2 regions of the Streptomyces sp. NPDC006384 genome follow, and region 1 is predicted to be linked to the other one. Evidence: riboswitches for the same ligand, from Rfam matches in the RefSeq annotation. Region 1 holds a riboswitch; the other holds the start of a gene.
The links. Region 1 has a riboswitch for glycine ahead of gcvP (aminomethyl-transferring glycine dehydrogenase). Riboswitches for the same ligand answer to the same signal wherever they lie in the genome.
Positions count from the first base shown of each region.

Region 2: linked by a shared signal. The riboswitch ahead of gcvT (glycine cleavage system aminomethyltransferase GcvT) and the one ahead of gcvP (aminomethyl-transferring glycine dehydrogenase) in region 1 are both predicted to bind glycine.

Region 1 covers NZ_JBIAHR010000009.1:310,020-315,324, forward strand. Annotated here, with positions in the region: gene ACFYOJ_RS15350 (ABC transporter ATP-binding protein) at 1-476, shown strand, start outside; gene ACFYOJ_RS15355 (TOBE domain-containing protein) at 505-924, shown strand; gene gcvP (aminomethyl-transferring glycine dehydrogenase) at 993-3,878, opposite strand; glycine riboswitch at 4,056-4,151, opposite strand; gene ACFYOJ_RS15365 (PRC-barrel domain-containing protein) at 4,309-4,686, shown strand; partial or broken gene ACFYOJ_RS15370 (DNA polymerase IV) at 4,602-5,305, opposite strand, start outside.
Region 2 covers NZ_JBIAHR010000025.1:38,735-44,039, reverse strand. Annotated here, with positions in the region: gene ACFYOJ_RS28760 (ABC transporter permease) at 1-383, opposite strand, end outside; gene ACFYOJ_RS28755 (enhanced serine sensitivity protein SseB C-terminal domain-containing protein) at 739-1,542, opposite strand; gene ACFYOJ_RS28750 (enhanced serine sensitivity protein SseB) at 1,705-2,508, opposite strand; gene ACFYOJ_RS28745 (AAA family ATPase) at 2,588-3,253, opposite strand; glycine riboswitch at 3,433-3,526, shown strand; gene gcvT (glycine cleavage system aminomethyltransferase GcvT) at 3,688-4,806, shown strand; gene gcvH (glycine cleavage system protein GcvH) at 4,943-5,305, shown strand, end outside.

The DNA.
Region 1 (5,305 bases):
ACGACCCGCTGGACGCGATGGTGCTGGCCGACCGGCTGGTGGTCGTCGAGCACGGCACGGTCGTCCAGGAGGGCGCTCCGGCCGACATCGCCCGCCGGCCGCGCACCGACTACATCGCGCGGCTCGTCGGGCTGAACCTCTACCGGGGCCGGGCCGAGGGCCACCGGGTCAGACTCGGCACCGGACCCGTGGTCACCACGACGGAGGAGCTGTCGGGGCCGGCGTTCGTGGCGTTCCCGCCCTCCGCGGTGACCCTCTTCCGGGAGCGGCCCACCGGCGCCAGCGCCCGCAACCTGTGGCGCTGCGAGGTCGCCGGGCTGGAGTCCCACGGCGACCGGGTCCGCGCCGACCTCACCGGGGAGCTCCCGCTCGCCGCCGACCTCACCACGGTGGGCGCCGCCGAACTCGGCCTGCACCCGGGCACCACGGTCTGGGCGACGGTCAAAGCGACGCAGACCCACGCGTACCCGGCATGAACGTCCTCCCCCGCTAGGGTCGGGACCCATGACTCTGAGCATCCGCAACCAGCTGCCCGGTACCGTCGCCGAGGTGCGCACCGGCGACGTCATGGCGACCGTGAAGGTCCGGCTGACCGGCGGCCGGGTCCTCACGTCGGCCGTCACCCGGGAGGCCGTCGAACAGCTCGGCCTCGCCCCGGGCTCGCCGGTGAGCGCACTGGTGAAGGCGACGGAGGTCTCCCTCGCCACCGGCCGGACCGAGGGCCTGTCGGTCCGCAACCAGCTGCCCGGCGCGGTCACCCGGCTCGTGCCCGGCGAGGCCATGGCGGCCGTCCACGTCACCACGGACGACGGCGAGCTCACCGCCGTGATCACCGCGGAAGCCGCCGAGGAACTGGGCCTCTTCGTGGGTTCCGACGTCGTCGCCCTGATCAAGTCGACCGAGGTCGCGCTCGCCACCGTGTGACCGGCACGGCGTGACAAGGGTGAAGGCTCCGTCCCCGGCCGGGGACGGAGCCTTCACCACGCGACCGCTCAGTCCTCGTAGGCGTCCAGCGGCGGGCAGGAGCACACCAGGTTCCGGTCACCGAAGGCCTGGTCGATACGGCGCACCGGCGGCCAGTACTTGTCGGCGGCGGACACCCCGGCCGGGAAGACGGCCTCCTCGCGGGTGTACGCGTGGTCCCAGTCGCCGCCCAGCGCCGCGGCGGTGTGCGGGGCGTTGCGCAGCGGGTTGTCCTCCGCCTCCCACGTCCCGGAGCCGACCTTCTCGATCTCCCCGCGGATGGCGATCATCGCGTCGCAGAACCGGTCCAGCTCGGCCAGGTCCTCCGACTCGGTCGGCTCGATCATCAGCGTGCCGGCCACCGGGAAGGACATCGTCGGCGCGTGGAAGCCGTAGTCGATCAGCCGCTTGGCGACGTCGTCCACGCTCACGCCGGTCGCCTTGGTCAGCGGGCGCAGGTCGATGATGCACTCGTGCGCGACCAGCCCGTCCGGACCGGTGTAGAGCACCGGGTAGTGCGGCTCGAGGCGCTTGGCGATGTAGTTGGCGGACAGCACGGCCACCTGCGTGGCGCGCTTGAGCCCCTCGCCGCCCATCAGCCGGACGTACGACCAGGAGATCGGCAGGATGCCCGCCGAGCCCCACGGCGCCGCCGAGACCGGCCCGACCCCCGTCTGCGGACCGGCCGCCGGCTGCAGCGGGTGGTTGGGCAGGTACGGCGCCAGGTGCGACCGTACGGCGACCGGGCCGACGCCGGGACCGCCGCCGCCGTGCGGGATGCAGAAGGTCTTGTGCAGGTTGAGGTGGGAGACGTCGCCGCCGAAGTGACCGGGCTTGGCGAGGCCGACCAGGGCGTTGAGGTTGGCGCCGTCCACGTAGACCTGACCGCCCGCGTCGTGCACCTGCGCGCAGATGTCGGCAACGTGCTCCTCGAAGACGCCGTGCGTCGAGGGGTACGTGATCATCAGCACGGCGAGCTCGTCACGGTGCTTCTCGATCTTGGCCCGCAGGTCCTCGACGTCGATCTCACCGTCCTCGGCGGTCTTGACGACGACGACCTTCATGCCGGCCATGACGGCGCTCGCCGCGTTGGTGCCGTGCGCGGAGGACGGGATGAGGCAGACGGTGCGCCGGTCGTCGCCGTTGGCGCGGTGGTAGCCGCGGACGGCGAGCAGGCCGGCGAACTCGCCCTGCGAACCGGCGTTGGGCTGCAGCGACACCTTGTCGTACCCGGTGACCTCGGCGAGCCGCTCCTCCAGCTCACGGATGAGCGTGAGGTAGCCCTGCGCCTGCTCGGCGGGCGCGAAGGGATGCAGCGCGCCGAACTCGGGCCAGGTGACGGGCTCCATCTCGGTGGTCGCGTTGAGCTTCATGGTGCAGGAGCCCAGCGGGATCATGCCGCGGTCCAGCGCGTAGTCGCGGTCGGCGAGGCGGCGCAGGTAGCGCAGCATCGCCGTCTCGGAGCGGTGCCGGTGGAAGACCGGGTGGGTCAGGAAGTCGTCGGTGCGCAGCAGCGCCCCGGGCAGCGTGTCCTCGGTGTCCGCGTCCAGCGCCTCGATGTCGCCCTCGACGCCGAACGCGTTCCACACGCCGCCGACCTGGGCGCGCGTGGTGGTCTCGTCACAGGCGAAGGAGACGTGGTCGGCGTCGACGAGGCGCAGGTTGATGCCGTTCTCGCGGGCTGTGTGGACGATCTCGCCGGCCCGGCCGGGCACCCGCGCGGTGACCGTGTCGAAGTAGGCGCCGTGCACGATCTCGACGCCACCGGCCGCGAGGCCCGCGGCGATGATCGAGGCGTACCGGTGGGTGCGACGGGCGATGGCCCGCAGCCCTTCGGGGCCGTGGTAGACGGCGTACATGCCGGCCATGACGGCGAGCAGCACCTGCGCGGTGCAGATGTTGCTGGTGGCCTTCTCTCGGCGGATGTGCTGCTCGCGGGTCTGCAGGGCGAGGCGGTAGGCCCTGTCGCCGTCGGCGTCCACGGAGACGCCGACCAGACGGCCGGGCAGGCTGCGCGCGAACTTCTCGTGCACGGCCATGTAGCCGGCGTGCGGCCCGCCGAAGCCCATCGGCACACCGAAGCGCTGCGTGGTGCCGACGGCGATGTCCGCGCCCAGCTCGCCGGGCGACTTCAGCAGCGTCAGCGCGAGCAGGTCGGCGGCGACGGTGACCAGCGCGCCCAGCTCGTGCGCCCGGTCGATGACCGGCTTGATGTCGCGGACGGCACCGGAGGCCCCCGGGTACTGGATCAGGACACCGTTGATCTCCCGCTCGGCGACCTCGGCGGGGATGCCCTCGGCGAGGTCGGCGACGACGACCTCGACGCCGGTCGGCTCGGCGCGGGTCCGGATGACCGCGATGGTCTGCGGCAGCGCGTCCGCGTCGACCAGGAACAGGCCCTTCTTGTTCTTGCCCATGCGCCGGGACAGGGCCATCGCCTCGGCGGCGGCGGTGCCCTCGTCCAGCAGCGAGGCGCCCGAGGTCGGCAGACCGGTGAGGTCGGCGACCATCGTCTGGAAGTTCAGCAGGGCCTCGAGCCGCCCCTGGGAGATCTCCGGCTGGTACGGCGTGTACGCGGTGTACCAGGAGGGGTTCTCCATGACGTTGCGCAGGATGACCGGCGGGGTGAAAGTGCCGTAGTAGCCGAGGCCGATCATGGAGTCGAGGACCTGGTTGCGGTCGGCCAGCGAGCGCAGCTCGGCCAGCACCTCGGCCTCGGACCGGGCGCCGGGCAGGTCCAGCGCGTCGGCGTTCTTGATCACATCCGGTACCGCGGCGGCCGTCAGCTCGTCGAGCGAGCCGTAACCGACCTGCGCGAGCATCTTGGCCCGGGCCTCGTGGTCGGGGCCGATGTGGCGCTGCTCGAAGGGTGCTGCCTGCTCGAGCTCGGAGAGCGGAATGCGAGGGGCGGTCATTGCGGAGGCCTCCTGGTCTGATGCGACCTGCGAGGGGCACCACGGCACGGGTACCCGGACGGCCTCCCCCTCTGTCATCCGGACCTGAGAGCTTCACCGGCGCCCCCAGGGGGCCACCGGCTTTCACCGTCGGTGAGAGCGGAAGCCGTCGGCCCCCGCCCTGCTTTCCAGAGTGACCTCGTCCGTGCGGTACGTGTGCCTGAGAGATTCCGGGGAGGATTTGCTCCTTCGGCGCCTCCGATGGTGTCCGGAGGACTCTCCCGCACGGGGTCAGCAGCCGTTTGCCAGCGTACCAGCGAGACCGGCGCACGAACGGCCCAGTGGGCGTCCCGGCGTTCGAGTGGCCGACCGGCCCCATGTGCCCTTTCGTAGTACCGAACGGATGATTCGCCGGATGGTTTGCGACCCAGTGCGACCAAGTGGAGGGCCCGTGCGTACCGACATCGATCCGCGCAGTCTGATAGGCCGCAAGGCGTTCGACCGCAACGGCACCAGGATCGGCACCGTCGACGAGGTCTATCTCGACGACGCCACCGGCGTCCCGGAGTGGGCCGCCGTCCGCACCGGTCTGTTCAGCAGGGACGCCTTCGTCCCCCTGGAGCCCAGCGAACTGGTCGACGGCGTCCTGCGCGTGCCCTTCGACCGGTCGCTGATCAAGGAGGCCCCCGACTTCGGCGTCGGCCGCCACCTCTCCCCGGAACAGGAGCTCCAGCTCTACCACCACTACGGCCTGGACGTGGCCGCCGCTCCCCCGCTGCCCGACCACGACTTCGGCAGGCTGGCGGGCACCGGCAACGAGGACGGCTGACGCCCCGGCGGCCCCCGTCACCGTGCCGCGCCCGGGGCGGCGGGCGCGGCATCCGGAGCCGCCGGGACCGGCCGCCCCTGTACGGAGGGGCCTGCCGTCGTTCCGTCCTCGCCGGAGCCTCCCGGCGCGGGCGCCACCAGCGGCAGCGGATCGGCCCGTGTCAGATCCGGGTCGTCGACGGGGAAGGTCCGCACCCGGCCGGGCCCGGAGTACGGCGTCTCGAAGCGCACCGTGACCCGGCCCAGGCCGCTGCCCTGCACCCACCCGTGCCCGAACTCGGTGTGCCGCACGTCATGCCCCGAGGGCCAGCGGCGCTCGGCCGGTACCCTCACCTGCTCCTCGCCGGGCCCGTCCGCCGGCCGCGGCTGCTCGGCGGGCTCCTCGCCCCGTTCCCCCGCCGCCTGCGCGAACAGGTCCTCCTGCGTGTAGTCGGCCAGCCCGCTGACGCCGACGCCGAGCAGCCGCACACCGCCCGTGGTGTCCACGGAGTCCAGCAGCCGGGCCGCGGCCTCCCGCACGACCGCCGGGTCGTCCGTGGGCCCGCGCAGCGTCTCGGAGCGCGTCAGGGTGGAGAAGTCGTACCTGCGCACCTTGAGCACGATGGTCCGCCCGGACATCC
Region 2 (5,305 bases), on a different contig from region 1:
GCGACGACCAGCGAGACCCAGGAGCCCTCCAGGATGCGGGTGGCGATGTCCCGGCCGAACTTGGGCTCCACGCCGAGCGGGTGGTCCCAGCTCATACCGCCGAAGTCACCGGTGGGCAGCGAGGTGTTGGGGTCGATCAGGTCCTGGTTGAGGGCGTTGGGGTCCAGACCGAAGAGCGCCTGGAGGGGACGGGAGAGGACCGCCAGGAGGACCAGCAGGATCACCACGACCCCGCCGGCCACGGCCACCTTGTCCTTCTTGAAGCGGGTCCAGGCGATCTGCCCCAGGGAACGACCCTCGATCTGCCCCTTCTCGGCACCGACGAGGACAGCCTCGGGCTGTGCCTCGGCTTGCGCCCCGGTGGTCTCGATCGGTGCGGTCACAGTGACCTGACCCCTCTCGCCGGCGGTAACCGGCCTACAGCCGCCGCGAATTACGGCTTTGTCGACTTGCCTCGATCACCGGACCGATTCGATCCTGTGTCTGAGTCGGGAGTCTTCAGCGTCGCTGTGATCACCCGCCAGGTCTGACCGGGAATGTATGCGCAACCGTGATGCACTGCTAGGGATTCCGTTATCCGAACAGTGGGTAACAGCCTCCGGACGAAGGACAGTTGGGACACAGCGGCGAAATCGCCGACCTTCGCGACCATTCGGCGTCATCTACGCGCGAAGACATGTGTCTCTCCGGTGAAGGCCGTGAGACGCCGCGGGGCCTTCGGGGAGAGCTCTCCCGCCCTCAGTAACCGCCGCGGGCGGGAGGATAGCCGTACCCGGCCGCCGGCGCCCGGGGCGGGGCGGGGGCGGCCGCGTGGGCCTCGCGGTCGTAGAACGGGCGGGCGTTGGCGCGCAGCCACATGGCGACCGGGTCGTGCGCGTCGGTCATCGCCACCGTCGACACCGGCAGCCCGTCCGGCACGGCGGTGACGGACTGCTGCATCATCGCGCGCACGGCGTCCACGGCGGGCGGCGAGGCGTCGTACACGTCGAGGCCGATGGCGAGGTACGGCGCCCCCAGCGCCGGCTGCACCCAGGCGCGGCGCAGCGAGCGGACGGCCGGGGTGCGGTGGGCGTTCTGCGCGAGCAGGGCGTAGAACTGGGGGATATCGATGGCCGGTTCGGACAGGCGCAGCGGTCCGGCGGGGTGGCGGTCCAGGCCGCAGGCGATGCGGCGCAGGTCGAGCCAGGGGATGCCGACGCCGCCGCCGGGGGCGTGCGGGTTGAGCCAGAGGCCGTGGTGGTCCGGGTAGAGGAAGCGGGCCACTTCGAGGCCGTCGGCGACCTCGTACGACCGGTTCCAGCCGCTGGCGGAGAGCTCCTGGGCGGAGGTGACGCAGGGCGCGTAGCCGCAGCCGTCGACCTCCATGGTCCCGTACTGGGCGTCCGGGGAGCCGGCCTGGCCGTGCCACAGCAGCATCCAGACCTGGCCGGAGGCGGGGGTGGCGAGCGCGCGCAGCAGGGCCTCGTAGGCGTCGTAGCGCCCGGGGGTCACCTGGCGCAGCATGTGCTCGACCTGCCCGGTCGCGGTGCCGCTGGCGCTCACGCGTATCGCCCTTTCGAGAAGTACCCCGGTTGTGCAACCAGCTTAAGGCTCCGCCGGTCGGGGGGCGCCGGTGAGCTCGGGGTGCGCTGTCCGCTCACGGGCGCGACGGGCACGGGTCCGGCGCGGCCGGACACGCCCCTGGGGGCCGCCCCGGCCGGGGCACTAGAAGTCCCGCTGGTAGAACGGGCGGACGTTGGCCCGCATCCAGTCGCAGACCGGGTCCTGGGCGGCCTCCAGGAGGACCAGGTTGACCTGGGTCTTCAGGGGGGCCTTGGCGAGGGCCCGGCCCAGGGCGTCCAGGGGGAGGGCGCGGGCGTCGCCCTCCCAGTGGGTCAGTTCGACGCCGACGAACATGACCGGGTCGGCGGTCTCGACGGCGGCCATGCAGCGGCGGGCGGTGCGCACGACGCCGATCCCGGCGAACTCGGCGGAGGCGGCGGCGAGGAAGTCCACCGGGTCGTCCTGCCAGTCCGGTTCGAAGAGGCGGACCCGGCCGCCGGACGCGGGCCCGTCCAGCGGGGTGCGGCCGGCCCGGCACAGCTCGGCCACGGCCGGCGGCGGCAGCGGGACGCCGACCACGCCCTCCGGGTTCACGATGATGCCGACCTGCGGGGGCAGGCCGCGGGCGAACTCCACGGCGGGGGCGATGGTGTACGCCATGTGCGCCCCGGCGACCTGGCGGAACTGCTCCTCCGAGCTGAACACCGGCACGTAGGCCTGGCCGTCGATCTCCAGGGAGGGCAGGTCGAGCGGGCCGCTGTGCGGGCCGCCGCCGTTCGGCAGCGGGACCCAGACGAAGCTGCGGCCGAGCACCTCCACGATCCGGCCGCCGGCCGACGGGACGCCGAGGGAGGCGGACAGCACCTCCTCCAGCTCGTTGCCCGGCCATCCGCCGTGCGGGTGGGGACGCGCCTGCGCCGGGAGGTCCGGTGAGAGGTCCGCCGGGAAGTCCGCTGGGAAGTCCATCTGCCTACCGCCTGCCTGGTACCGCTGCTGTGGCTGAAAAGGCTAACCCGTTCGGCCCCGCCGGCCCACGGCCGTCGCCTCAGCCGGTGAAGGCGATCCGGTGCAGCGCGTCGGCCGCCGCCCGGTCCAGGAGGACCGCCGAGCCGCAGCCGGCGGGCAGCCTGCCCTCGGCCACGGAGGCCAGCAGGCGGGCGGAGGCCGAGCGGTGCCGCAGGAAGGCGTAGCGCGAGACGCCCCGGCCGCGCTCGCGCTGGCCGGCGAGGGCGTCGTCCACGGCGACGTCGAGGAAGAGCAGGTGCAGGGTGCCGCCGCGGCGGCGGGCCTCGCGGGCCAGCCAGCGGCGCACCCAGGCCTGGGTGCCGCAGTCGTGCACGACGACGCCCTCGCCGGAGCGCAGCGCGCGGCGCAGTCCGGCGTAGTGGGCGATCCGGACCAGGGGCCGGTAGAGGGCGTACGGCAGGAAGCGGGGCATGCGGCGGTCGAAGCGGTCGCGGGTGTCCTGGGAGTCGACGCGCCGGCCGCGCACGGTGCGCCGCATGAGCGTGGACTTGCCGCTGCCGGGCAGTCCGGTGACCACCACCAGGTCGCGGGGGCCGAAGAGCAGGGCGTGCGGGCTGCGCCCGGCGCGGTCGCGCAGGTCGCGGACGACGGACGCGGGCAGGGGGGCGCACGCGTCCCCGGCCGGTGCGGTCTGCTGCGGCAGGGCGATTCCCGAAGTCGTGGCGTAGACCGTGGTCCTGTTCATCGTGATCGTCCTCCCCTGGGGCGGTTCACGAGTTCCCCTCCCCCTCGAGTGTAAAGAGAAGGTAATGCGTGGGTCTCGCGTTTTCGTGCGCTTACTGCCACAGCACGGCTACAGATCACGGTCTGCCGTGAACGGGCCCGGCGTGCGATGATGGCGGCGCCAACTGCATACCGGCCGTTTGAATCCGCGCGGGAGAGTCCCCGGCCGTGCCGGGGCGCCGAAGGAGCAAGTCCCTCCCTTGAATCTCTCAGGCACCGTCACCGCGTGGGCGAGGCACATCTGAAAAGCGGGCCGCCGTTCCACGGCCGCCCCACCCAAGGTGCAAGTCCTGACCGCCGTGGAGCGGTGGTCATGGCGAACCTCTCAGGTTCCGATGACAGATGGGGAGGATCCACCTCGCCCGTGCCGTGCTGTCCCTGGGAGACGACCGACCGATGAGCAGTACCGAACTCCGCCGTACCGCGCTGGATGCCACGCATCGCGCGCTGGGCGCGACGATGACCGACTTCGCCGGCTGGGACATGCCCCTGCGCTACGGCTCCGAGCGCGACGAGCACGTCGCGGTGCGCACCCGGGCCGGTCTCTTCGACCTCTCCCACATGGGTGAGATCACGGTCACCGGCCCGCAGGCCGCCGGCCTGCTGGACTTCGCGCTGGTCGGCAGCATCGGCACGGTGAAGCCGGGCCGGGCCCGCTACACCATGATCTGCCGCGAGGACGGCGGCATCCTCGACGACCTGATCGTCTACCGCCTCGGCGAGAGCGAGTACATGGTCGTCGCCAACGCCTCCAACGCCCAGGTGGTGCTGGACGCGCTGACCGAGCGGGCGGCCGGCTTCGACGCCGAGGTGCGCGACGACCGGGACGCCTACGCGCTGCTCGCCGTGCAGGGCCCCGAGTCCCCGGGCATCCTCGCCTCGCTCACCGACGCCGACCTGGACGGTCTGAAGTACTACGCCGGGCTGCCCGGCACGGTCGCGGGCGTCCCGGCGCTGATCGCGCGCACCGGCTACACCGGCGAGGACGGCTTCGAGCTGTTCGTGAAGCCGGAGCACGCCGTCGAGCTGTGGCAGGCGCTGACCGAGGCGGGCGAGGGCGCCGGGCTGGTCCCGTGCGGTCTGTCCTGCCGGGACACGCTCCGCCTGGAGGCGGGCATGCCGCTGTACGGGCACGAGCTGACGACGGAGCTGACGCCCTTCGACGCCGGTCTCGGCCGGGTGGTGAAGTTCGAGAAGGAGGGCGACTTCGTGGGCCGCGCCGCGCTCGAGCGGGCCGCCGCCCGGGCCGAGCAGAACCCGCCCCGCGTCCTGGTCGGCCTGATCGCCGAGGGCCGCCGGATCCCGCGCGCCGGGTACGCGGTCGTGGCCGGCGGCGAGGTGGTCGGCGAGGTCACCTCCGGCGCCCCCTCCCCCACGCTGGGCAGGCCGATCGCCATGGCGTACGTCGACGCCGCGCACGCGGCCGTGGGCACCCCCGGGGTCGGCGTGGACATCCGGGGCAGCCACGAGCCGTACGAGGTCGTGGCACTGCCGTTCTACAAGCGCCAGAAGTAGCCCCGGAAGCAGACACCGGGCGGGCGGGGCTCTCCGGCGTCCCGCCCCGCCCGCGTCCGCGTCCGTGCCGCCCGCCTGCGGTCCACCACAGTCCCCCGTCGTTCAGCACCGTCCCGCATACAGGAGAATTCAGGTCATGAGCAACCCCCAGCAGCTGCGTTACAGCAAGGAGCACGAGTGGCTGTCGGCCGCCGAGGACGGCGTCTCGACGGTCGGCATCACGGAGCACGCGGCCAACGCGCTCGGTGACGTCGTCTTCGTCCAGCTCCCCGCGGTCGGCGACACCGTGTCCGCGGGCGAGACCTGCGGCGAACTGGAGTCGACCAAGTCGGTCTCCGACCTGTACTCCCCCGTCTCCGGCGAGGTCACCGAGATCAACGAGGACGTCGTCGGCGACCCGTCGCTGGTGAACTCGGCGCCCTTCGAGGGCGGCTGGCTGTTCAAGGTGCGCGTCAGCGAGGAGCCGGGCGACCTGCTCTCCGCCGACGAGTACACCGAA